3 regions of the Psychrobacillus sp. FSL H8-0484 genome follow, and region 2 is predicted to be linked to each of the others. Evidence: riboswitches for the same ligand, from Rfam matches in the RefSeq annotation. Region 2 holds a riboswitch; each other region holds the start of a gene.
What was found. Region 2 has a riboswitch for thiamine pyrophosphate ahead of MHH81_RS11545 (ABC transporter substrate-binding protein). Riboswitches for the same ligand answer to the same signal wherever they lie in the genome.

Region 1 (4,293 bases), 1.0 Mb from region 2:
CTGCTTCAATTTATGGGCTTATTGGGCAGCCCCATACTGTATAAGTTTATAGAAGTTATTCACTTATTATCCAAACCAAAAGAAACCTGATATACAAAAGTTGCAGGAGAGCGACGGACAGACGATCGACACAAGAAGACCGAAAAAAGAGTCGAGGGAAGTGACGCATGTCACTTCCCTCGACTGAAACTACACTTCGGTATTGATGTAGAAAAGTCTGCACTAAGCATTCCCGAAACGATTAGAACAATTTGCTCCGAAAAACCCTCTAATAAGTTGATAACCGAGTTAATTTCATAAATAGTACTTTTTTATTAAAATACGAACATTTATCACTTGGTTGATTGAAGCGGCAGGCGGCGACTCCAGCGGGATGAGTGAGACAGATAAGACATCACAAACGACGCGTAGCGGCGGTGATGGCTTATCGCTCACCCCGCGGAAAGCGTCCGCCTATAGCGGAAATCAACTATACTTTATTCCGTGTAGGATACATATTGATTAGCGCTTTTTTATTTTACCGTTTTTTTAGATTTTAATACTTTACGAACGATCGGATACACAATTGGTGCCCATTTAATCGCGATTTTAACTAAGTTTTTTACTTTCATTGCTATCGCTCCTCGTTTAAATCTCTATATTATTTTATTCCCTCAATTATAAATGAATAAACATTATCGTAACACTTTAATGCCTTGAATAATGTTCCATATGAGAATGATTATATAAACAATCATATACAAGAAAATAAATAATATCGGTGCGGATACTGTCCATAATGAAGGTTCTTCATACGGTAGAGCATTAAATAAAGGGAAAAAGTTTGCAAATATACTTATAAATAAAATAATAAGGAGAATAACTGGGACAACATGTGAGATTAATGACTTTTTCGCATGATACTTTACTTCTTTTTCTTGTGTAATAAAATAAACAATGATGGGAAGTATAAATGGCGCGAATAGTACACTGAAATAAGATAGTGCGCTTAGTAATTTGTTGTTATTCATTCAAAAAAATCTCCTTTCTAGCTTGTGATTTACTATATATACGGGCATCGATAGTTTCATGCTAACGCAAAAGAAACTAAGATGTTCTTATATTTTTCCACTGAAGAAATAGACACATATTCATTTTCTCCGTGCCAATCTGCTCCGCTTGGTCCAAACTCAATTGCACCAGCACCTTGCTCTGCATAGAAACGAGTATCCGCTGAACCATGCTGGCCAAATAGATTAGTAGGTCTTTCCATAATCTTAGAAGTAACGCCTTGGAGTTTTTCTACATAGCTATTATTATCCTCTGTCGTTACTGCAGGAGCAGTAGAATGAATAATCACTTCACTTTCAAAAAAATGATTAGCAGCATTTTGTATCTCATCAATAATAGCATCTTGATTTTGTCCTGGAACATAGCGAATGTCATAGCTTAGTACACATTCATCTGGAACAACATTATAACGGTCTCCTGCATGTATTTTTGCCAAATTTAGTGAGGGATAATCATAAAACATACTACTTGCCGTTAAAAAGGATAGTTTTCGCATTTCTTGATCAAATGCAAATGCTTTTTCAATTGCATTGACCCCTTCCCAAGGACGACTTCCATGACTGGATTTTCCTTTAAGCACGATATCTAATTGTACAATCCCCTTTGCTTGAAGTCCGATATGTAAATGTGTAGGCTCTCCGCAAATAACAAAATTACCGTTATAACCTTTGCTTACTAGATATTGAGAAGTATTTCCGCCTGTTTCTTCATCTGTTACTAGATGAAGTTGAATTTTTTTGGATAACTTCAGAGGATTTTTGGAGAGCTCATAAAATGCATCCATCATAGCAGCTACACCAGCTTTCATATCTGCAGAGCCACGTCCATATAAATAATCTCCCTCTACATATGGTTGAAATTGTGTTGGATTTCCAGGGACTACATCCACGTGACCATTCCAAACGATACATTCGTCACCGCTTCCTATCTCCGCAATAAGCATAAGCTGAGAGTCATGCTCATATATTATTGGAGCGATATCTCTTTCCTCGAGCCATGCTTTACAAAATAATAGTGCTTCGTTTGCTCCTTGTACGTCGTCACTCTTTATGCGAATTAGATTTTTCAATAAGTTAATCATTCCAAACACCCCTTATATTAAATTCATAATAGTATCACAATGATAACATAAGGGGTTGCATTGCTTACTTCATTCAGCTACAATGAACTCGAACTAAATAATTCATAACCACAAGGGGCGTCGCTTAAGCGGCTGAGATAGTACCCTTAGAACCTGTAAGTTCATGCTTGCGTAGGGATGTGGATGGAAACTGACAATCGCGCGATGTCTGGGTCTATCCCGGTGTCGTTTTTTTGTGGTCAAAAAAGGAGATTACAATGAAAAATCAACGTGTATTGTTATTGGTAGAAATAGCTATTTTTGCAGCACTTGGATATGTATTAGATATGTTAGGATTTGGAATGCCACAAGGTGGGACTGTTACCTTTGTACTTGTTCCAGTTATTTTAATAGCTTTTCGTCGTGGAATAGTAGCTGGCCTTATTACTGGTTTTTTAATTGGACTACTACAAGTAGTTACAGGTCGTTTTTATGCTGCACCGTTGTCTTTTGAAATCGTTATTATACAAGTAGCAATTGACTACTTTATTGCATTTATGGTAGCTGGATTTGCTGGATTATTAAGACCTGCATTTATGAAAGCGTTTGAACAAAAGGATAAGATGAAGATGGCTACTGCTGTAATTGCAGGAGCATTCATTGCAGCATTTCTTCGTTACCTTGCACATGTCCTTTCTGGGATACTGTTCTTTGGAGAATTTGCTGGTGATCAAAATGTAATTTTATATTCGCTAATATATAATTCTACTTATATGATTCCAGTATTTTTACTGGCGGCATTTATCTGTGTGATTTTGTTCGTAAAAGCTCCACGCCTGGTACTGCCGAATAAAGCATAAATATGATATGATTATTGTACAGTTAAGTGAAGAAGGGATCTTATAAGATGATTGTACAAACAAATGAAGAGTTAGAGGCGTTAAAAAAAATAGGGCGTATTGTTGCGGAAGTTCGAGAGGTAATGAAAGCTGCAACTAAACCTGGTATCACAACTAAAGAAATCGATGAAATCGGTGGCAAGCTCTTCAAAGAAAATGGCGCGATTTCAGGACCTATGGGAGAATATGATTTCCCAGGATATACTTGTATTAGTGTGAACGAAGAAGTGGCACATGGTATTCCAGGTTCACGTGTTATTAAAGAAGGCGATATGGTTAATATTGATGTATCAGGTTCTTTGGATGGGTATTTTGCGGATACAGGTATTTCTTTTGTCGTTGGAGAAGGTTATCCGGAAAAAGAAAAATTATGTGCAGTAGCAGAGAGTGCATTTAATCGTGCGATGTTAAAAGTAAAAGCAGGTGCCCGTTTAAATCAAATCGGGAAAGCTGTTGCAAGAGAAGCAAAGGATAATGGTTTACATGTAATCATGAATCTAACTGGTCATGGAATAGGGAAATCCCTACATGAAGCACCTCAACATGTATTGAATTACTACGATGCTTGGGATCCAACGATTTTAAAAGAGGGCATGGTACTTGCAGTAGAGCCTTTTATCTCTGAAAAAGCAGAGCATATTGTCGAATCGGGAGATGGCTGGACATTTGTGACACCAGATAAATCATTAGTTGCGCAAATTGAGCACACGATTATCGTTACAAAAGAAGCTCCGATTTTATTAACAAAATTAGATTAAATAGAAAAACGCCTTCGAACTTTAACGTTTCGAAGGCGTTTTTTTGATAAATAATATTCCTACTAGGAGGACACTACTTAAGAATATAGAAGCCGATGTAATTAATAAATCATCAAATTTGTGACGAGCAGCAATTCCAATAAAAGCCCATATGAAAACGAGGGCAATGGCCCGATCATTGTAATGATAGCGGAAATGAAGAGCGATGGCTGTAGCTATGGTCAAGAAAATAACGACCCATAGTGATGTAGTCATTCCAAATCCACCGAACTCATAATAGGTTAAAACAAAGTCAAGATTGGTAATTGTAGCAACAAAAGTCCAACCTAAGTAAATAGAAATAGGTACTCTACTCTTCCAGTTTTCTTGTTCTGTAGAATAAGTCATATAAAGAATAAAAAAAGTCCAAAGTAAGGCAATGATCGTAATGAGAGAATAACTAAATAGTTCATAATGCCAGAAAAAGATCCACGCAATATTAAAAATACAACTAGCTACGAATAATAACACGCGATTCCATGGAATG
Region 2 (4,293 bases):
GGAAGCCCTTTGCTTCATACCACCTGATAATTCATGAGGATACGCATTTTCATAACCCGTTAATCCAGCGATATCGATCATTTCTAATGCTGCTTCTTTTTCTTTTTTTCCTTGAAGTTCTTGCCCTAGCAATACATTCTCAAGGATCGTTCTCCAAGGTAGGAGAGAAGGGGTTTGTGGCATATAGCTAATAAACCCCCGTTTTCCGTTAATGACTTGATGATCTAAGTGAATGGTGCCTTTATCTGGTGAGAGGATTCCTCCAATAAGACTAAAAATAGTACTTTTCCCACTACCTGATGGCCCAATAATCGAAACAAACTCATTCTCTTCAACTGTGAATGCGAGATTCTTGATAACTTCATTTTTGTCAAATTGCTTAGAAATATTGGAAACCGTAAGATGACTCACTTCCATTTCGCCCCTTTCAACTGCCACCGAACAAGCCAGCGCTCAATAAGAACAATTATAGAAAAAAATAATAAACTTAATGTCACAATAGCAAATATAGCCACAAATACTCTATCTGTTCGAAAGGATGAAGAGGCGAGTGTCATATAAACACCGATACCATCCTTCGCTCCAAGCCATTCAGAAATAACTGCCCCCATAACACTGTAGGTAGCGGATATTTTCAAACCTGAAAATAGTGAAGGAAGTGCATAGGGAAGCTCCAGCTTCCAAAATAATTGCTTTTTCGACGCACCTGCCATAATCATGTAATGCTTTAATTCATTGGAAGTTTGCTTAAAACCATCTAATGCGGCAACCGTGATTGGAAAAAAGCAAACGAGCGTGATGACGATTATTTTTGGTAATAATCCAAAGCCAAACCAAATCACTAAAAGAGGGGCCAATACAATAATTGGAATGTTTTGTGAGATGATTAGTAACGGATAAATCGATTCCCGAATGAAAGGGAACAAATGCAATAAAATAGCCGTAAGTAAACCGATTAGTAAACCTAGTGCAAATCCGAGTAAGGATAGTTTTATGGTTGATAATAAATGTGGGTAAAAATTGGACCAACCTTCGAAACCTTCATAAAATATTTTTGTCGGAGTGGGTAAAAGCCAATCTGGAATTCTAAATTTAATCACAATCGTTTCCCATACAATGAATAAAAGGAGGAGAACCAGTAAAGGTCTCCACCCTTTCGATACGATTTTCATCATTATCTATATTTCTCCGTAAGCTGATCCATTAAAATGCCTGATGGTTGGTACAATACTTTTATTTGAGAGATAACGTTACTGCTTCCCATCTCAATCATGCGATCGTTCATTTTCGTGATAACCTGAAGTAATTGCTGTAAATCGCCTTCCATTGTTGTTTCGAGAGGGTGTACCTCAAATTTTACCCCGGACTCTTGTATCACTCGGATTGCTTCATCTACATACGGAATAACACTTTCGCCATTTTTTGTTTTTGGTATGATTTGAATACTGATCAGTGAATTTGTCATTTTATAACCCCTTATTGTGGTAAAAATTCATTTGTAAATGCTTTTTTGGCATCAAGCTTTTTCTCAAGCAGGCCATTGTCAAACATCCACGAAGCATAATTTTCCCATACTATTTGTTTTTGCTCGCCCCATCTTGGTGCATCATCTTGATATTTAGAGGCTAGCCATTCTTGACTTTTTTTAACAAGCTTTGGATCCAAGTCAGGCACTTCTTTAATTAAAATGTCGGCAGCATCGGATGGATGTTTAATAGAAAATTCATATCCTTTGGATGCAGCTTTTACAAAAGCTTTTACTGTATCTGGGTTTTCTTTAATCATATTTTCATTAGTTGAGAGAACTGGCGTGTAATAATCAAGTTTATCAGAGTAGTCTGTTAAATATACCATGTTGAGCTTTTCTCCACGCAGCTCTGCCTCTACACCAGTCCAACCATAATAAATCCATGCGAAATCGATGTCTCGTTTCACAGCTGTAAAGAAATCAGTATCTCCCATATTAACAAACGAGACTTTATTTACATCAGCATTCTCTTCTTGCATCAAGGAAGAAATAACAGATTTTTCAACAGGTGATCCCCAGCCCCCATATGTTTTACCTACAAAGTCTTTTGGTGTAACAATGTTCTTCGCAGCTGGTGAGGCAAAACCAGATGTATTATGTTGAATGATGGCTGCAATGGAAACAAGAGGAACATCTTGTATACGTGCCTGTGTGATTGATTCTTGATAGCTTATGCCAAACTCAGATTTGCCTGAAGCCACAAGCTGATCTGCTCCAGCATCACCCGGCATAATGATGTCCACATCTAATCCTTCGTCTTCAAAATAGCCTTTTTCTTTTGCCACATATAAACCGGTATGATTCGTGTTTGGTGTCCAATCAAGTACGACAGATACCTTTTTAAGAGAGTTTGTGTCTTTCTTTTTCGTTTCCGTTTCCGTTGCTGATTTCGGATTACTACAACCTGCAAGTATTAATAAAGAACATAATACAATTAACCACTTTTTCATTTCTAATCCTCCTATTTACATAATAAAAAGCACCCTAGGGGAGAACCTAGGGCGCATATAAGTAAACAAAGTTAATTGTTCAAGATAATGTTCCCTCCGCTGGTATCAACCAGATCAGGTTCTAAGAGTCAACATCTCAAGGATGTAATCTCAACCGGCAACACCGGTCCCCCCACAATTCTAACTATTAAATTATATTCCAAACTCATTATAACAGAATCCTTTATTTTGACTAGTGTAAAATATGGGAATTTGGTGAAGAGGGGTGAAAAGAAGAAATGATTATTTTAGAAGAGATTTTGATAATAGAGTGAGGTCTACTGGCTTGTAAAAAATAATAATCAAAAAAGATAGAGCAAGGCATATAAATGAACCTCACTCTATCTTTCTAAATGATTATCAAAATTTTAGATTACTGCACTTTAGTTGAAAGTAAGGAGTATACGTTCGTATCATACGGAACATTATTTTGATACATATAATTTCTAAGAACCCCTTCTTTTTCAAACCCTAATTTTTCTAACAACACATTGGATGCATTATTTTCAGTAAAAACAACAGCTCCAATTCGAGTTAAATTTAGCTCATTAAATCCGTATGATAGAACTTTTTTAACCGCTTCAGTGGCATACCCATTTCCCCATTGTGCAGGCAAAATTGCATAAGCTATTTCTGCTCTCTTATGCTCAGAAGACCATCCATGAAATCCAATGGTTCCAATAATTCCTTCTGTTCCTTTTATCTCAATTCCCCATTTAATCCCTTGTTTTTCCTTATAGCTATTTGAAAAATTCCTAACAATATTTTTAACTTGTTCTATATTTGTTAATGGATTTTGCCCATAGTAACGTAATACATCTTCATTTGAAAAGCAATTCAAAATCCCTTGTGCATCGTCTTCTATTAGTTCTCTCAAAATTAGCCTTTCTGTTTCTAACACAGGAAACATTCTCCCACTCCTTTTTATACAAACATATTATTGTTTACACATTATTACAACATTATTGTAATAATTATTTTTAGGATCAATACCAAAGTCTGTTCTTGATATTAAAATCTGGTTAAGAACAGCAGCATTGGCAATGTATCGGGAAAGTAACCGGTAAGAATTTAGATATGATTAAGATAGAAGTTCTACTCTATACTGCACTAGCTATACATTTGTCAAAAGCCTTGATTGTGCGGCTATTTAGCTTAATTAGTTGGCATCATTGATTATATTTGTTAAATACTAAACTAACAGTTGTTAGAATTTTCCGATAAATGTATAATGAACAAAAGGATTCCACTTGAATTAACACATATTCAAAGTGAAAGGAGCAAGTGAATGCAGATTAAAGAAGGACCTTTAGTGGAAACAACGGCAGGATGGATTGAAGGTATACGGTTATCGAAAGTGGATAAGTATTTAGGAATTCCCTATGCTGCACCACCGATTGGACAGTTGCGATGGAAGAGGCCGCAAGATGTGGAGCCTTGGGAAGGAGTATACAAGGCAAATGCCTTTAAGGAGCCCTCTGCGCAACCCGGTACAATTTATGGAACTGCAGATACTAGTCTGTATGGGGAACTTGTTGGTTCTGAAGATAGCCTTTATCTAAATGTGTGGACACCAGTTAGAGATGGTAGCGAAAAAAGACCTGTTTTAGTCTTTATTCACGGAGGAAGTAATACTCGAGGAACAGCGAGTGATCCGATTTATGAGGCTTCTCGGCTTGCAGAGGAGGCGAATGTGGTCGTAGTGACGATTAATTATCGTTTGGGATTCTTAGGGGCGTTTTATCACCCTGCACTACAAACAGGTGATGCTGTAAA
Region 3 (4,293 bases), 2.2 Mb from region 2:
TCGTTTCCGGTGTTAATGGCGTTAACAGAACGATGAAATCTGATTCCTTCAGCAATGTATCTAATTCTGCATACGTAAAACCGTATTTTTCCTCGGATTCCATTTTTCTTGTTCGATTATGGTAAAGAACATTCATATCAAAACCTTTTGCTCGTCTTGCAACGGCTTCTCCGATGCGCCCCATTCCAATGATACCAAGGGTTGCACCAAAAACATCCATCCCTGTATACTGCATTGGTGACCGTGACTTCCACTTACCTGCACGAATATCACGTTCTGCCTCCATTACACGACGAGCAGTAGCTAGAAGTAAAGAAAATGCTAAATCTGCAGTAGTTTCTGTTAAAACCCCTGGAGTATTTGTTACGATAATTCCATGCTCTTTTGCTGCGTCAACATCGATATTATTGTATCCAACCCCTAAATTACTAATCAATTTTAAATTTGGCAAACTTTCAATAAGTGCTCGATCCACTTTATCAGAAAGCATAGTCCAAATTGCATGAGCATCTTTTGCTTCTAACTTTAACTCCTCATAAGTCATCTGCACATCATCACTATGCCACATCTTTACTTCAAATTTTTCCCTTAATGGGTTCACAACTTCATCTGGTAACTTGCGCGTAATTAATATTTTTTTCAAATTTGCAACCTCCAAATATTCTGATAGCTTAAGCATGGACGAAAGTATGAAATTTTGCAACTGCATTTACAATGCTAATTTCGTAGGGTATACTGGGGGCACATTAAAAAAACTACATACCGTTTTCTGCACTAGGGGTGCCCACTTTGGCTGTGATGAGAGCTTTTTAGCTCCGATCCCTTATTACTCGATCAGGATAATACCTGCGTGAGGAAGTGCGGTGACTTTCCGAATTTTTTTATATTGGATAAGTGGCTGCATCTTCACGGATGTGGTCTTTTTTTATGAAAAAATTTAGGAGGTTTTATGATGCAATGTGGTTTAAGCCCAATCGTCGGATTTCGTTTTTCGTTACATCCGATGACCAATGATTTTATTTCAGTAATAAAAGGAGCACTACAAGAAACAGATACTTCAAATGTTTGGATGCACACAGATGATGTATCAACAGTGATTCGTGGGAAGCAAGTGCATGTGTTTAACGTGGCAAAAGCAATCACTTTACACGCTTCTAAAACAGGTGTGCATGTTGCTTTATCTGGTACTTTTTCTGCAGGTTGCCCTGGCGATACTGCTGGAGACGTGTATTTAGATAAGGGTGATGAAATAACGAATAAAGATTTGACGAAGCAATACGTTTCTTCTCAATTTGCACTTTATCCAATGAATAATCCTGATTACATGGATGTTATTTATAAAGAAATTGACCGCGCAAAAGAACGAGGCGTTTACAATGAGTCCATGCATTACGCAAGTGGAATTCATGGAGACATTCATGATGTGTTTGCGTTTTACGAAGAGACATTTACGCACGCCCGCTCAGAAGAACATAAGCATTTAGTGATGACGGTTTCGATGAGTATAAATAGTCCTTCGCACGGAGGTCTTTAATATGTTGAAATCTTGGAAGTTAAAAGAGATTGTACTCATGTCTTTATTTGCAGCCGTGTTTGGAATCGTGTATCTACTATTCTTACATGTAGGGAATATTTGGGCAGGTTTTATTGGGCCAATTGCGTATGAATGGATTTTCGGAATCTGGTTTATCGTATCGATTATTTGTATGTATATTATTCGCAAGCCTGGTGCGGCGGTGATTTCAGAGACGATTGCAGCGGCTATTGAAGTGTTGCTTGGAAATGCAGTTGGTCCGAGGTTAATACTTTCAGGAGTTATCCAAGGTTTAGGTGCCGAGGCCGTATTTGCTGCAACTCGTTATAAACGCTTTGATCTGTGGGTATTGATGCTAGCTGGTGTTGGATCATCTGTATTTAGCTTTGTCTATGGGTACTTGTTAGGTGGATTTACGGTGTATAGTACTGGTTATGTCGCGCTCATGTTAGGTATTCGAATTTTGAGTGGAGCTTTACTTGCAGGTGTTGGCGGAAAAGGGGTTGCCGACGGATTGCTTGCGACTGGGTCGCTAAGAGGCTATGCAATTTCACGCCCTAAAAAAGGTGATGTTCGTGCATGATGTCATTCAGTTTGAACAGGTAAGTTTTCGTTATCCAGATGAGGAGAAATGGATATTGGAGGATTTCTCCTTTTCTGTTCAGCGTGGTGAACGAGTGGTCATCACCGGACCTAGTGGTTGTGGAAAAACGACGTTACTTTATTTGTGTAATCGCTTGTATCCTGATAATTGCGATGGTGTTTTGTCTGGTTCCGTAAAGTTGTTTGGACAGGATAGTTTGACGTTCGTTCCTGGAGAAATAAATCACCGGGTAGCGACTGTATTTCAGGATCCCGATGCACAGTTTTGCATGCAGACGGTAGAAGAAGAGCTAGCTTTTACACTAGAAAATTTACACATCCCAAGAGTAGAAATGGACAAAAGAATATGCGAAGTGTTGGCTTTAACGGACTTAAGCGAGTTTCGTCATGCAGTTATTCAGCAGCTATCTGGCGGTCAAAAACAACGAATTGCTACTGCCTGTGCACTGATTATGAATCCAGAGGTTCTGCTACTAGATGAGCCACTTGCGCATTTAGATCCATATACTGCAAAGAAATATGTGAATTGGTTGGATAGGTTGCAGAAAAAACGAACTATGACCATTGTTGCTATTGAGCATCGACTGGATATATGGGGAGATTTTTTTGAAAGAAGCATATCGTTAAATCAAACGGAGATTGCTTCTACTTTAGAAAAACGGAATAGCACGAAACAAGAAAATACTTCGCTTGTCGTTCATAAAGTACAAGCAAAGATCTTCTTGCAAGAAACTACTTTTACGTTAAATCGTGGTGAAATAACCGTGCTTGCCGGTTCAAATGGAAGCGGAAAGTCTACATTATTAAAGGCATTATGCCAGCTAATTCCTTCAAGTGGTACTGTTCAACCAAAGTTTTTAGGCTATGTACCACAATCACCAGAGTTTTTATTTCTCACCCAAAATGTACGTGATGAGGTGGCATATGGTGGCGGAAGTGATGTGGACGAAATGTTAGCTCGGCTGAAGCTCATACCTATTGCGACAGCACATCCTTTTGCGGTTAGTCACGGACAAAAGCGTCGTGTGGCCGTTGCAGCAATGCTCTGTGATGGGCGTGAAGTGATTTTAATGGATGAGCCAACTTCTGGTCAGGATGCAGCCGCGCTTTTCGAGCTATTCCAATTAATTGATGAGCGAGCCCGAGCTGGAACAACTTTTTTAATCGTTACGCATGATATGGAGTTTGCTTATTGTTTGGCTGATTCTATTTTATTGATGGACGATGGTCGGTTGACTGGGAAGTTTGAAGCAGATGCTGTGTGGGGCGACGAGCAATTATTATTAAATCATCATTTACTTCCTCCGAAAGGATTGTTTAGTAGTGAAAAATGCTTTGCATAGGATGAATCCTTCGGTGAAGTTTTTATTAATTACCGTTTGTATGTTTACGATGGCGTTCTTTTTTGATCCATGGACACCGCTTGTGTTCTGGATTGGTGTGCTTGTGCTGCAACTGTTGTTTAGTCATATTAATTGGAAGAAATGGTTTTTGTTAATGCTTCCATTTTTTATTACGGCTTTTGGTTATTTTTGGACCACACTTGTTTTTGCAGAAGCTCAATCTGGTACTGTTATTTGGACTTTGGGGAGAGTGGAAATTACTGTATCGCAGTTGGATCATGCACTTTCGTTGAGTTTTCGCGTGTTAGCATTTTCTAGCCTGTCTTTATTGTTCGCGTTAACAACGAACCCTGTTACATTCATCTTGAGTTTAATGCAACAATTGAAGCTATCACCAAAAATCGCATATGGTGTGATGGTCGGCTATCAATTTTTACCTGTTTTGAAGGATGAATTTGTGCAAATCGGGCAAGCACAACGCTTACGAGGAGTAGCTAGAGAGAAAAATGCTTTACAGCGTTTGCTTGGCATTCGGCGAGTATTGATTCCAATGCTTGCTGGTGCTGTTCGAAAAGCAGAACGCGCAGCATTTGCGATGGAGGCTCGGGGATTTATAGGAGAGCGAAGAAGTAGCTATTACCATGTCATTTCTATAGGTAAAGTGGACTTAGCTATGTCAGCTATGTTTTTATTCGTATTAATAGTAAGCTGTACGAATCACTTGTGGTTTGGTTTATACTAGTTATAGTTAGAACACATGGGAGTGGTGAGGGTGTCATTTGTTGCTTTACTTCGTGGAATTAATCTTGGTGC

Region 1: another riboswitch for thiamine pyrophosphate. It lies ahead of thiT (energy-coupled thiamine transporter ThiT); the one in region 2 lies ahead of MHH81_RS11545 (ABC transporter substrate-binding protein).
Region 3: another riboswitch for thiamine pyrophosphate. It lies ahead of MHH81_RS01245 (YkoF family thiamine/hydroxymethylpyrimidine-binding protein); the one in region 2 lies ahead of MHH81_RS11545 (ABC transporter substrate-binding protein).

The regions. Positions count from the first base shown of each region.
Region 1 is NZ_JBBOSZ010000001.1:3,392,094-3,396,386, reverse strand. It holds gene MHH81_RS16715 (DUF4870 domain-containing protein) at 675-1,010, opposite strand; gene MHH81_RS16710 (M20 family metallopeptidase) at 1,067-2,131, opposite strand; TPP riboswitch at 2,235-2,326, shown strand; gene thiT (energy-coupled thiamine transporter ThiT) at 2,389-2,970, shown strand; gene map (type I methionyl aminopeptidase) at 3,018-3,767, shown strand; gene MHH81_RS16695 (tryptophan-rich sensory protein) at 3,789-4,293, opposite strand, start outside.
Region 2 is NZ_JBBOSZ010000001.1:2,391,596-2,395,888, reverse strand. It holds gene MHH81_RS11560 (ABC transporter ATP-binding protein) at 1-411, opposite strand, end outside; gene MHH81_RS11555 (ABC transporter permease) at 408-1,175, opposite strand; gene MHH81_RS11550 (thiamine-binding protein) at 1,175-1,465, opposite strand; gene MHH81_RS11545 (ABC transporter substrate-binding protein) at 1,477-2,478, opposite strand; TPP riboswitch at 2,553-2,662, opposite strand; gene MHH81_RS11540 (GNAT family N-acetyltransferase) at 2,891-3,427, opposite strand; gene MHH81_RS11535 (carboxylesterase/lipase family protein) at 3,806-4,293, shown strand, end outside.
Region 3 is NZ_JBBOSZ010000001.1:236,651-240,943, reverse strand. It holds gene MHH81_RS01250 (2-hydroxyacid dehydrogenase) at 1-679, opposite strand, end outside; TPP riboswitch at 767-874, shown strand; gene MHH81_RS01245 (YkoF family thiamine/hydroxymethylpyrimidine-binding protein) at 950-1,534, shown strand; gene MHH81_RS01240 (ECF transporter S component) at 1,539-2,117, shown strand; gene MHH81_RS01235 (ABC transporter ATP-binding protein) at 2,077-3,480, shown strand; gene MHH81_RS01230 (energy-coupling factor transporter transmembrane component T family protein) at 3,494-4,222, shown strand; gene MHH81_RS01225 (DUF1697 domain-containing protein) at 4,253-4,293, shown strand, end outside.